2 regions of the Candidatus Accumulibacter sp. ACC012 genome follow, and region 2 is predicted to be linked to the other one. Evidence: riboswitches for the same ligand, from Rfam matches in the RefSeq annotation. Region 2 holds a riboswitch; the other holds the start of a gene.
The links. A riboswitch is a leader RNA that binds a small molecule or an ion and turns the genes downstream of it on or off. The one in region 2 is predicted to bind S-adenosylmethionine.
Positions count from the first base shown of each region.

Region 1: another riboswitch for S-adenosylmethionine. It lies ahead of QZ648_RS09650 (homoserine O-acetyltransferase); the one in region 2 lies ahead of QZ648_RS13730 (homoserine O-acetyltransferase).

Region 1 covers NZ_CAJQUC010000007.1:203,382-210,203, forward strand. Annotated here, with positions in the region: gene metW (methionine biosynthesis protein MetW) at 1-418, opposite strand, end outside; gene QZ648_RS09650 (homoserine O-acetyltransferase) at 415-1,542, opposite strand; SAM riboswitch at 1,601-1,675, opposite strand; gene ptsP (phosphoenolpyruvate--protein phosphotransferase) at 1,707-3,449, opposite strand; gene QZ648_RS09660 (HPr family phosphocarrier protein) at 3,476-3,745, opposite strand.
Region 2 covers NZ_CAJQUC010000012.1:113,068-119,889, reverse strand. Annotated here, with positions in the region: gene QZ648_RS13740 (AmpG family muropeptide MFS transporter) at 1-113, opposite strand, end outside; gene metW (methionine biosynthesis protein MetW) at 149-772, opposite strand; gene QZ648_RS13730 (homoserine O-acetyltransferase) at 769-1,896, opposite strand; SAM riboswitch at 1,955-2,029, opposite strand; gene ptsP (phosphoenolpyruvate--protein phosphotransferase) at 2,061-3,803, opposite strand; gene QZ648_RS13720 (HPr family phosphocarrier protein) at 3,830-4,099, opposite strand; gene QZ648_RS13715 (PTS fructose transporter subunit IIA) at 4,125-4,514, opposite strand; gene QZ648_RS13710 (FAD:protein FMN transferase) at 4,594-5,631, opposite strand; gene gshB (glutathione synthase) at 5,613-6,566, opposite strand; gene QZ648_RS13700 (class I SAM-dependent methyltransferase) at 6,685-6,822, opposite strand, start outside.

The DNA.
Region 1 (6,822 bases), on a different contig from region 2:
TGTGCCCGGCGGCAATTGCCGCGCGGTTGCTGCGATAGGCGAAGTTGGGGAAACTGACCACCGCTTCGGCGGCGACGCGCAGCATCTCGGTGAGAATGCGCTCGGTGGTGTGCATCGTCTGCAAGGCCTGTGAAATGATGGCCCGATCGAAGGAATGATCTTCGAAACCGAGCAGCCCCGATTCGATATTCATCTGGATCACATCGACGCCGTTGCGAATGCAGGCGAGAACGCTTTCCGGGTCGATTTCGACGCCATAGCCGGTCACATCACGAGTCTCGTCGAGATAACGCAGCAGCCTGCCGTCGCCGCAACCGAGGTCGAGAACGTGCTCGCCGGGTTGCAACCAGCTGGCGATCACCGCGAAGTCGAAGCGCTCGCGTTGCTCGGCCTTGACTCTCCTCTCGTGCTCGGTCATACGGCGATGTTTCCCAAATAGGCGCGCAGCAGGGCATGGTAGTGCTGATCGTCGAGCAGGAAGGAATCGTGACCGGCGTCGCAGTCGATCTCCGCGTACACGACGCGCAGGCGATTATCCAGCAGCGCAAAAACGATTTCCCGCGAACGCGCCGGCGCAAAACGCCAGTCGGTCGAAAAACTGGCGACGAAGAACCTCGCCTTGGCGCGTGCCAGAGCACTCGGCAGATGGCCGGCATAGGCGTAAGCGGGGTCGAAGTAGTCGAGCGCCTTGGTCATCATCAGATAGGTGTTGGCGTCGAAGAAAGCGGCGAATTTATTGCCCTGGTAGCGCAGGTAGGACTCGATTTCGAAGTCCACGTCGTAGCTGAACTTGTGCTCGCCATGACGCAATTGCCGGCCGAATTTCTCGGCCATCTGGCTATCCGAAAGATAGGTGATATGGCCGACCATGCGCGCCAGCCGCAAGCCGCGCGTCGGCAGGACGCCGTGCTCGGCGTAGTAGCCGCCATGAAAGTCCGGATCGGAAATGATGGCCTGCCGTGCCACCTCGTTGAAGGCGATATTCTGTGCCGACAGCTTGGGCGCCGAAGCAATGACCATCGCGTGGCGAATGCGATCGGGGAACTGCAAAGACCATTCGAGCGCCTGCATGCCACCGAGGCTGCCGCCGAGCACTGCCGCCCACGTGTCGATGCCGAGATGGTCGGCCAGTCTGGCCTGCGCTGCCACCCAGTCCTCGACGGTGATCAGGGGGAAATCAGCGCCGTAGCGCTTGCCGGTCTCGGGCCTGATCGACAGCGGGCCGGTCGAACCGTAGCAACCGCCCAGGTTGTTGACCCCGATGACGAAGAACTTGTGGGTATCAAGCGGCTTGCCGGGCCCGACCAGGTTGTCCCACCAACCGATGTTCTCGGGATCGTCAGCATAGAAGCCGGCGACGTGATGGCTGCCAGCCAGCGCATGGCAGACCAGCACGGCGTTGGAATGTTCGGCGTTGAGCGTGCCATAGGTCTCGTAGGCCAGCTCGAAACCGGGTAGCACGGCGCCGCTCTTCAGTGTCAGCGGGGTATCGAAGCGCACGCGCTGCGGCGTAACGAGTCCGACAGAGTTCTCTGGTGACATCGCGATCGTAGGTGTACCCGAGGCAGGAGAAAAAAAACCCAGTCAGCTAGCAAGGCGGACTGGGCGTGCCGCGCTTTAGCCGTATTTATAAGGCGCCCGCAAGCTGATCGTTCAAATCGGCGCCAAGGCCGCGAAAGTTACCTGCAGCCTGGGAAAAAGTCAATTCAGGCGTTGAGTTTCTCCAGTTGCTCGCGAATTTTCCCGGGCTCCTCGTGGCGCAACAGGCGGCGAACGATGGGCGCCAGCTCCGCACAGTTGCTCTGCATGATGCATTGCTTGACCGACAGGATCTGCGCTGGATGCATCGAGAACTGGCGCAGTCCCATGCCCAGCAGCAGGCGCGTCAGCAGGGGGTCGCCGGCCAGCTCGCCACAGATCGAAACCGGGATATGCACCTTTTCGGCACTGGCGATGGTGTGCGCCAGGAGCATCAGGACGGCCGGATGCAGTGGATCGTAAAGGTGTGCCACCTGCTCGTCGCTGCGATCGATGGCCAAGGTGTACTGGATCAGGTCATTGGTCCCGATCGACAGGAAATGCAGGCGGCGCAGAAAGAGTCCGACGGCCAGCGCCGCCGCCGGGATCTCGATCATCGCCCCGACTTCGATCTCCTCGTTGAAGGGGCAGTTCTCGCTGCGCAGGGTCGCCTTCGCGCGCTCGATCGCCGCCAGTGTCTGGTCGATTTCGTGCGCTTGCGAAAGCATCGGAATCAGCAACTTGATCTTGCCGAACTGCGATGCGCGCAGGATGGCGCGCAACTGCGTCTGGAACATTTTCGATTCGGCCAGCGACAAGCGGATCGCGCGCAAGCCAAGCGCCGGATTGCTTTGCATGCGATCGCCGACCACTTTCCCCGGATGCAGGTCCTTGTCGTAACCGAGATCGAAAGTACGGATGGTGACCGGACGCCCGCCCATTCCCTTGACCACCGTTCGGTACGCTTCGAACTGCTCGTCTTCGGTCGGCATGTCGCCGCGATCGAGAAAAAGGAATTCGGTGCGAAACAGACCAATGCCTTCGGCGCCGCCGTCGAGCGCGTTGGCGACGTCGCCCGGCAGTTCGATATTGGCGTGCAGCGCAATATCGACGCCATCGAGCGTCGACGACTTGGCCGTCTTGAGACGCCTGAGCTTGGTGCGTTCGAGCTCGATCTGACTTTTTCGCAGGCGATACTCGTCGAGGATGCGCGCATCGGGGTTGACGATCAGCACGCCGCGCGTACCGTCGACAATCAGGTTTTCCTTGTCGTGAATCAGTTGCCGGGCATTGTGCAGGCCAAGCACCGCCGGAATGCGCAGGCTGCGCGCGAGAATCGCGGTATGCGAGGTCGAGCCGCCGACGTCGGTGACGAAGGCGGCGACATGATGATCCTTGTAGGCGATGACGTCAGCCGGCGAGAGATCGTGAGCAACGATTATCAGATCTTCTTCCTTGACCCCCTTGCTGGTCCGTAGCGCCACCCGGCCCGGCTGGCCGACGAGTTCCTTGATCACCCGTTCGACGACCTGGCGCACGTCGTAGCTGCGCTCGCGCAGATACTGATCTTCAAAGCTCTCGAACTGACCGACCAGCACTTCCATCTGCTGCACCAGCGCCCATTCAGCATTGCAGCGGCGCTCGCGAATCAACTGCTTGGGAGTGTCGGCGAGTTCCGGGTCGGCGAGGATCATCGTATGCAGGTCGATGAAGGCGCCGAATTCGCCCGGCGAATTGTGCATGCGCTCCTTCAGGCTGGCGAACTCCTCGTGAACCCTGAGCAGTGCCTCCTCGAAGCGCGCCACCTCTTTTTCTACCAGACGAGGCGCGATAACCAGGTGCGACACCTCGAGTGTCGCGTGCGACATCAGATGCGCCCGCCCAATCGCGATGCCGCCGGAAACCGGCAGCCCGTGCAAGGTAAAACTCATAAGGGGTGTACTCGATTCACTCCGCTTCACTCCGTTTCACCAAACCGGTCGGCGACCAGCGCGAGAATGGCATCGCTGGCCGCCTGTTCGTCACTGCCCGTGGTTTCGACGAGCACTGTCGAACCTTTGCCTGCAGCCAGCATCATCACCCCCATGATGCTCTTGGCGTTGATGCGGCGCGCCCCCTTTTCCATCCACACTTCGCTGTCGAAACTGCTGGCGAGCTGCGTCAACTTGGCCGAGGCACGCGCGTGCAGGCCCAGTTTGTTAAGAATTTCCGTTTCAGCACGTACCATCCAGGCCTCCGATCATCGTCAGCGACTAGGGCGTCGGCAGCTTCATCACACCATCGTGAGCACCGCTGACGGCTTTCTGAAGAAGAGTGTCCATGTCCTTGTCGCGATAGGTCAATGGCGCTCAGGGGCAGCAGGCATCGTATCGGGTCAGTTGAGGCCGAACCCCGCTTCGACGACGTGGCGCGGACTGGCGCAATTTAAGGCGCCAGTTGGCCGGCGTCGCGCCGCAAAAATGTCGTCATTAGCACGACCACCCGGCCACATCAATCTCCCGCTGGCCTCCGTCGAGACTTCGCTTGTAGCAGGCAAGCGTGCGACCCTAAAGATGCGCCGGATATCGATGGCGATCATTCCTGCGGGTGTGGCGACCCCATCCGGGGATTGTGTGCGATTCCGTGGGCTGGACGCTTGTTGAGGGGGGCGAGTCGTCGAGCTTGACAGACATTCTGAATCAGATGCTTTCCGCCAAAGCACCGTGCGTTATCAGAAGACTGTTCCGATGTCATTCGCCCGCCATCATCAAGAACATGGCTGGGCATCTAAGCGATTCCTCGCCGCCGGGCACTGCCCACATGTCTCTCACGGAGTCGTCTCCGGGAAGGACTTCGAGCGACGCGGCTGGCCGCCAAGGTAGTCAAGCCGATGCGGTGCAGCGGCGAGCGGGGACTGACTTCTGAACCTGCCCCTTGCCCCAAATACGAGCCCTGATTACCTCTCCGCAGCTGTCTAGCTGACGCGCCAGGCGCGCCATCTGGACAACAGGTCAATGAATAAAGCAAGGGCTTGGAGGCACGTACAGAGAGCGTGTCCTGGTCTCGGCTATCGGGGCGTGCGCCGATCAGCACGCGCAGCGCCTCGTGTGCTGTCACGCGGGCTGAGGCGCTACGGCGGGTCGAGGCAGGTTTGTGCTGTAGCGGCCGGCCCTGTCGATTCCTCGAAATAGCGCTGGTAATGCGCCAACAAGAAGTGCCATTCGCCCTCGCCATCGTCGATGTTCGACCGTCGCCACGCGGACACCGGCTGGTCGCGGTGGCTGGTACCTCATCATCTCCGCGCTCCGAAAAAGCCCCCACCCCGCCGCGCGCTCCGCCCTCTTCCTGGCCGATGTCGGTCGGGGCAGCACATTGCCTGCCAATATTGGATCAATGTCTTTTGCTACGAATACGCCCTGCGCCTTGAGGCGTTTGTCTCGCTGCGTGGCGGTCTCCAGCTCCACGCCCTTGAGTAGCCACGAATCCATCGCCAGGTCTCGGGTGTTGGCGGCTATCTGACCATTGGAGCTCGGTTGATGGGGGGAGTTGGGCATGTGCTGCGACAAACCGCCGCTGGCAGCCGCTCGCAGGCCGTCCAGGCGTTATGCGGCGTCCGGCAAGCCTCCGGTCAAATCGTCGGACTGAAACCCCACGAGCCGCGATCAACGGCTGGCGATCGCCGGGGTCGAAAAGTCCCTTCGTCTGAGGTCAGCGAGAAACGCTGCGCGTGGAGCCTAGTCGGCCGGCGCATTTCGCGGCGTCAACGACGCGCGTCGCGGGTCGGCGGCCAGGGTCCATGCATTGTGCAGGCCGCTCAGCTTTCGGAAGGTCTGGCAGGCGTGATAGGGCGACAGGGCAGACGGTCGTAACTCGGCGCAGCACGGCTGCGGCGCCGGCGGACGTGCCGTTCGCCACACTCGGGAACGACTTCGGCATGCAAATCTCGACACGGGTACGGTCAGGGAAAATCGAAAGCCTGCTGCTGGTGGCACGGCGCCGGCTTGCGACAGGCAGGCAGAGGCAAGCCAGCGCGAAAAGGAGTAAGTGGGGGGGGGGGGGGGGGCTAGGCGGCAGCTTCGCACATCACGTTCCACTTCCGCATCCAACAAATTCGGCCGCGTCAAGGCCCGGTCTGGCCTCGCGATTTCGCGATTCACTTCGGGCTGGTGATGTTGATCTCATCTGGTCAGCCAGTCGCCGATGACGTGCGAGATCGCGGGGTACGAAAAACAACCGGTCGCGCTCGCCAGCACTGGCGCCAGCGTGGTCAGGCTGATTTCGCGGTCTGCGCGCACTCATTTCGCGCGACAGCATCGCCATGCGGCCCGCCGACGGCAGATGGCCGCGCGTCTCGCCGGGCTTGGTATGGCGGTCGGCCAGGCAATAGGTAACGACTTCCGGGCCACCAGATACGATCAGGATGCGCCTAGTCACCTGTCTGTCTGATCTCCGGAATATAGCGCGTGCGCCCATGATCTACGGGCAGCACGCATGGTGGGTCAGGGTCTCGATGATCACGTTGCGATTCGGGTCGCCTCGTGACGTGGCTATCACGAAAAACTCGTCGCTGCCAGCCCATGGGGCCATCGAGGTCGTTTGATGATCGTATCCCGCATCGGTCGACAAACGCCTGGATCAGGCGCCGGCAGACGCGCCACCCACGCCGGGGACCGCAACAGTGCGAAACTCGCATGCGCGAGCAACGTTTCTCTGCGAATGATCGCGCTCGTCGCGGCAAGCGGCATTGAACGCGCGCTCACTCGGCCATGCGGCGGGCTCCTTCAGGCAGCAACCATGTACGGTCATTCGTAACATGGGCTGTCGAAGGGGCGGATCCCTTACTGCGGCAATTCCGTCACGGCGGCGCAATCGTCGCAAGACGCAACGACATGGCAGATCAACCTCACGTAACCTGTCATCGTCGGTCAGGGAGTCGATTTGCATTTCTCAGATGCATCTCCGCCTCGCAGAATCACACCGCGTGGCAGGCGCTCGACCAGTGGATCGCTGACTGGCTGTACTGGGCCGGCACACACCGAATTACCGCGTTCCGGCGGGCCTGCGTCGGGCGCGCCATCAAAGTGCTATGCTGGTGTCTTTGTACGCTTCAGCGAGGGCAAGGGATCGACGACGAATGCTAAACGCATGCGAGTTGCTCGGCTCCATGGGGTGCCGTTTGTTCTGAAAGTCTCGAACATCCGCGGGCTAGTTTTGCTCAGCCGGCGACGACCGGCGCGTCGGCGTGACACGATTCGGCTCGCCTGGGCCGGCAAGCAACGTGGAGGCTTGCGATCCGCGATGCTTACACGGCAGCCACTGCAGGGG
Region 2 (6,822 bases):
AAACCGATGACCTTGAGGTCGACACCGTCGCTGCGCAGCCAGGCCGGCAGCAGATTCAGCAGGAGGTAGAGCGGCAGGCCCGAACTGAAACCGGTGAACACACAGATCAGCATCCGCCGCGTCAGCAGCAGGCGCAGCCAGTCAGGCGTCAAGATCTGCGTCCGAGCCGATAGAAAGCCAGGCTGCCATTGAGGTTCGAGTCGTCGGCCACCTCCCGGCCAGCCTCGTCGAAAGCCAGACGCTCGCGAATCTCGATGCCGAGCCGGCCACACAGGTCTTCGAAATCGACGATCGTGAAAAAGCGCACGTTCGGTGTATCGAACCAGTCGTAGGGCAGATCCTCGGACACCGGCATGTGCCCGGCGGCAATTGCCGCGCGGTTGCTGCGATAGGCGAAGTTGGGGAAACTGACCACCGCTTCGGCGGCGACGCGCAGCATCTCGGTGAGAATGCGCTCGGTGGTGTGCATCGTCTGCAAGGCCTGTGAAATGATGGCCCGATCGAAGGAATGATCTTCGAAACCGAGCAGCCCCGATTCGATATTCATCTGGATCACATCGACGCCGTTGCGAATGCAGGCGAGAACGCTTTCCGGGTCGATTTCGACGCCATAGCCGGTCACATCACGAGTCTCGTCGAGATAACGCAGCAGCCTGCCGTCGCCGCAACCGAGGTCGAGAACGTGCTCGCCGGGTTGCAACCAGCTGGCGATCACCGCGAAGTCGAAGCGCTCGCGTTGCTCGGCCTTGACTCTCCTCTCGTGCTCGGTCATACGGCGATGTTTCCCAAATAGGCGCGCAGCAGGGCATGGTAGTGCTGATCGTCGAGCAGGAAGGAATCGTGACCGGCGTCGCAGTCGATCTCCGCGTACACGACGCGCAGGCGATTATCCAGCAGCGCAAAAACGATTTCCCGCGAACGCGCCGGCGCAAAACGCCAGTCGGTCGAAAAACTGGCGACGAAGAACCTCGCCTTGGCGCGTGCCAGAGCACTCGGCAGATGGCCGGCATAGGCGTAAGCGGGGTCGAAGTAGTCGAGCGCCTTGGTCATCATCAGATAGGTGTTGGCGTCGAAGAAAGCGGCGAATTTATTGCCCTGGTAGCGCAGGTAGGACTCGATTTCGAAGTCCACGTCGTAGCTGAACTTGTGCTCGCCATGACGCAATTGCCGGCCGAATTTCTCGGCCATCTGGCTATCCGAAAGATAGGTGATATGGCCGACCATGCGCGCCAGCCGCAAGCCGCGCGTCGGCAGGACGCCGTGCTCGGCGTAGTAGCCGCCATGAAAGTCCGGATCGGAAATGATGGCCTGCCGTGCCACCTCGTTGAAGGCGATATTCTGTGCCGACAGCTTGGGCGCCGAAGCAATGACCATCGCGTGGCGAATGCGATCGGGGAACTGCAAAGACCATTCGAGCGCCTGCATGCCACCGAGGCTGCCGCCGAGCACTGCCGCCCACGTGTCGATGCCGAGATGGTCGGCCAGTCTGGCCTGCGCTGCCACCCAGTCCTCGACGGTGATCAGGGGGAAATCAGCGCCGTAGCGCTTGCCGGTCTCGGGCCTGATCGACAGCGGGCCGGTCGAACCGTAGCAACCGCCCAGGTTGTTGACCCCGATGACGAAGAACTTGTGGGTATCAAGCGGCTTGCCGGGCCCGACCAGGTTGTCCCACCAACCGATGTTCTCGGGATCGTCAGCATAGAAGCCGGCGACGTGATGGCTGCCAGCCAGCGCATGGCAGACCAGCACGGCGTTGGAATGTTCGGCGTTGAGCGTGCCATAGGTCTCGTAGGCCAGCTCGAAACCGGGTAGCACGGCGCCGCTCTTCAGTGTCAGCGGGGTATCGAAGCGCACGCGCTGCGGCGTAACGAGTCCGACAGAGTTCTCTGGTGACATCGCGATCGTAGGTGTACCCGAGGCAGGAGAAAAAAAACCCAGTCAGCTAGCAAGGCGGACTGGGCGTGCCGCGCTTTAGCCGTATTTATAAGGCGCCCGCAAGCTGATCGTTCAAATCGGCGCCAAGGCCGCGAAAGTTACCTGCAGCCTGGGAAAAAGTCAATTCAGGCGTTGAGTTTCTCCAGTTGCTCGCGAATTTTCCCGGGCTCCTCGTGGCGCAACAGGCGGCGAACGATGGGCGCCAGCTCCGCACAGTTGCTCTGCATGATGCATTGCTTGACCGACAGGATCTGCGCTGGATGCATCGAGAACTGGCGCAGTCCCATGCCCAGCAGCAGGCGCGTCAGCAGGGGGTCGCCGGCCAGCTCGCCACAGATCGAAACCGGGATATGCACCTTTTCGGCACTGGCGATGGTGTGCGCCAGGAGCATCAGGACGGCCGGATGCAGTGGATCGTAAAGGTGTGCCACCTGCTCGTCGCTGCGATCGATGGCCAAGGTGTACTGGATCAGGTCATTGGTCCCGATCGACAGGAAATGCAGGCGGCGCAGAAAGAGTCCGACGGCCAGCGCCGCCGCCGGGATCTCGATCATCGCCCCGACTTCGATCTCCTCGTTGAAGGGGCAGTTCTCGCTGCGCAGGGTCGCCTTCGCGCGCTCGATCGCCGCCAGTGTCTGGTCGATTTCGTGCGCTTGCGAAAGCATCGGAATCAGCAACTTGATCTTGCCGAACTGCGATGCGCGCAGGATGGCGCGCAACTGCGTCTGGAACATTTTCGATTCGGCCAGCGACAAGCGGATCGCGCGCAAGCCAAGCGCCGGATTGCTTTGCATGCGATCGCCGACCACTTTCCCCGGATGCAGGTCCTTGTCGTAACCGAGATCGAAAGTACGGATGGTGACCGGACGCCCGCCCATTCCCTTGACCACCGTTCGGTACGCTTCGAACTGCTCGTCTTCGGTCGGCATGTCGCCGCGATCGAGAAAAAGGAATTCGGTGCGAAACAGACCAATGCCTTCGGCGCCGCCGTCGAGCGCGTTGGCGACGTCGCCCGGCAGTTCGATATTGGCGTGCAGCGCAATATCGACGCCATCGAGCGTCGACGACTTGGCCGTCTTGAGACGCCTGAGCTTGGTGCGTTCGAGCTCGATCTGACTTTTTCGCAGGCGATACTCGTCGAGGATGCGCGCATCGGGGTTGACGATCAGCACGCCGCGCGTACCGTCGACAATCAGGTTTTCCTTGTCGTGAATCAGTTGCCGGGCATTGTGCAGGCCAAGCACCGCCGGAATGCGCAGGCTGCGCGCGAGAATCGCGGTATGCGAGGTCGAGCCGCCGACGTCGGTGACGAAGGCGGCGACATGATGATCCTTGTAGGCGATGACGTCAGCCGGCGAGAGATCGTGAGCAACGATTATCAGATCTTCTTCCTTGACCCCCTTGCTGGTCCGTAGCGCCACCCGGCCCGGCTGGCCGACGAGTTCCTTGATCACCCGTTCGACGACCTGGCGCACGTCGTAGCTGCGCTCGCGCAGATACTGATCTTCAAAGCTCTCGAACTGACCGACCAGCACTTCCATCTGCTGCACCAGCGCCCATTCAGCATTGCAGCGGCGCTCGCGAATCAACTGCTTGGGAGTGTCGGCGAGTTCCGGGTCGGCGAGGATCATCGTATGCAGGTCGATGAAGGCGCCGAATTCGCCCGGCGAATTGTGCATGCGCTCCTTCAGGCTGGCGAACTCCTCGTGAACCCTGAGCAGTGCCTCCTCGAAGCGCGCCACCTCTTTTTCTACCAGACGAGGCGCGATAACCAGGTGCGACACCTCGAGTGTCGCGTGCGACATCAGATGCGCCCGCCCAATCGCGATGCCGCCGGAAACCGGCAGCCCGTGCAAGGTAAAACTCATAAGGGGTGTACTCGATTCACTCCGCTTCACTCCGTTTCACCAAACCGGTCGGCGACCAGCGCGAGAATGGCATCGCTGGCCGCCTGTTCGTCACTGCCCGTGGTTTCGACGAGCACTGTCGAACCTTTGCCTGCAGCCAGCATCATCACCCCCATGATGCTCTTGGCGTTGATGCGGCGCGCCCCCTTTTCCATCCACACTTCGCTGTCGAAACTGCTGGCGAGCTGCGTCAACTTGGCCGAGGCACGCGCGTGCAGGCCCAGTTTGTTAAGAATTTCCGTTTCAGCACGTACCATCCAGGCCTCCGATCATCGTCAGCGACTAGGGCGTCGGCAGCTTCATCACACCATCGTGAGCACCGCTGACGGCTTTCTGAAGAAGAGTGTCCATGTCCTTGTCGCGATAGGTCAATGCGCGCAGCAGCATCGGCAGGTTGAGGCCGGAAACCCCTTCGACGTGGCCGGACTGGAGCAATTTGAGCGCCAGGTTGGCCGGCGTCGCGCCAAAAATGTCGGTCATCACCACCACCCCCTGGCCTCCGTCGACTTCCTTGAGCAGCAAGCGCGCCCGCGGCAGGATATCGAGCGGATCATCCTGCGGTGCGACACCGAGTTGTGCGATCAGTGGCGGACGCTTGTTGAGGACGTGACAGACATTCTGAATCAGGCTTTCGCCAAAGCAGCCGTGCGTTATCAGAAGAATGCCGATCATTTCGCCCCCTCATCAAAACAGGCTGCCATTCTAAGCGATTCCGCGCCGCCGGGCACTGCCCACAGTCGCCACGGAGCGCTCAGGGAAGGACTTCGAGCGACGGCGGCTGGCCGCCAAGGTAGTCAAGCCGAGCGTGCAGCGCCCGACTGACCTGAACCTGGCCTTGCGCATCGACCCTGAGAACCTGCTCCAGCTGCAGCTGACGCGCCAGGCGCGGCCAGTCGGCACCGGCAATGAACAAGGGCTTGGAGGCGACGTCAGAGAGCGTTCCGGCATCGGGGCGTGCGCCGATCAGCACGCTCAGCGCCTGCGTGTGCTGCACCGGCTGAGCGCTACGCGGGTCGAGCAGGTGGCTGTAGCGCCGGCCGTCGATCTCGAAATAGCGCTGGTAATCGCCAGAAGTGCCAATCGCCTCGCCATCGTCGAGTTCGACCGTCGCCAGCGGACCCGGCTGGCGCGGGTGCTGGATACCCACCCGCCAGCGCTCGCCATTCTTGCTGCCGAGCGCCAGCACATTGCCGCCAATATTGATCAATGCATTGTGCACGCCCTGCGCCTTGAGGATGCTCGCTGCGCGGTCCAGCGCCACGCCCTTGAGGTAGCCACCGAAATCAAGCGCCAGCCGGGTGTTGCGGCTACTGACCTGGAGCTCGTCGAGTTGCAGGTCAGCGACACCCGCTGGCGCCGCTCGCCAGGCAGCCAGCGTATCGGCGTCCGGCAAGCTCGCCGGCAAATCGTCGGACTGAAAACCCCACAGCGCGATCAAGGCGCCGATCCCGGGGTCGAAAAGCCCTTCGCTGAGCAGCGAGAAACGCTGCGCGTGGGCCAGCAGGCCGGCCATTTCCGGCGTCACCGACGCCGTCCGGCCGGCGGCCAGGGCCTGATTCAGGCCGCTCAGCTCGGAAGGCTGCCAGGCGTGATAGCGACGGTGCAGACGGTCGAACTCGCGCAGCACGGCGGCCGCCGCCGGACGTGCCGCGGCCTCGGGAAGACCGGCAATCAAAATCTCGACACGGGTACCGAAAACGAAAGCCTGCTGCTGGTGCAGCGGCGCCCGCGCGCAGGCAGCAAGAAGGCAAGCCAGCGCGAAAAGGAGAACTAGGCGGCAGCTGCGCACTCACGTTCCAGCGCCGCCACGAACAATTCGGCCGCGTCAAAGCCGGTCTGCTCGGCGATTTCGACGATGCACGTCGGGCTGGTGATGTTGATCTCGGTCAGCCAGTCGCCGATGACGTCGAGACCGACGAAAAACAAACCGCGCGCCGCCAGCACTGGCGCCAGCGTGGTCGCGATTTCGCGGTCGCGCGCACTCAGTTCGCGCGCCACGCCACGGCCGCCGACGGCCAGATTGCCGCGCGTCTCGCCGGGCTTGGGAATGCGCGCCAGGCAATAGGGAACGACTTCGCCACCGACGATCAGGATGCGCTTGTCACCGTCGCTGATCTCCGGAATATAGCGCTGCGCCATGATCGTACGCGCACCATGGTGGGTCAGGGTCTCGATGATCACGTTGCGATTCGGGTCATCGTGACGCACACGAAAAACCTCGCTGCCGCCCATGCCATCGAGCGGCTTGATGATCGTATCCCGCTCGAGGTCGACAAACGCCTGGATCAGCGCCGGCAGACGCGCCACCACGCCGGGGACCGCAAACTGCGAAAACTCGGCCACCGACAACTTCTCGGAATGATCGCGCAGCGCGCGCGGCCGATTGAAAACGCGCGCCCCCTCGGCCTCGGCGCGCTCCAGCAACCAGGTACTGGTCACGTACTCGGCGTCGAAGGGCGGATCCTTGCGCATCAGCACGGCGGCGAAATCGCGCAGCGCAACGACATGGCGATCAACCTCGACGAACCAGTCATCGTCGTCGGCGAGCATTTCCAGATGCACCGCCTCGGCACACACCCCGTGCAGCGCCGACCAGTGGATCGCTGACTGCTGTACTGCCCACACCGCGTGTCCGGCGGCCTGCGCGGCACGCATCAAGGCGATGCTGGTGTCTTTGTACGCCTTCAGCGAGGGCAAGGGATCGACGACGAATGCTAAACGCATGAGAGTTGCTCCTCCAGGGGTGCCGTTTGTTCGAACTCGAACACAGCGGCGAGTTTTGCCAGCCGGGCGACGACCCCGTCGGCGTAGACACGATTCGGCGCGCCTGCCGCAAGCAACGCTAGGCTTCGATCCGCGATCTTACACCGCAGCCACTCAGGAAGGTACGGAAGGACTCGGGAAGCGGCGTCTGTTCGAGGCTGCGCTGGGTAAACAGAAAGCGACCGTCGCAGACGAAGCCGAGGTCGGCCCAATCGAC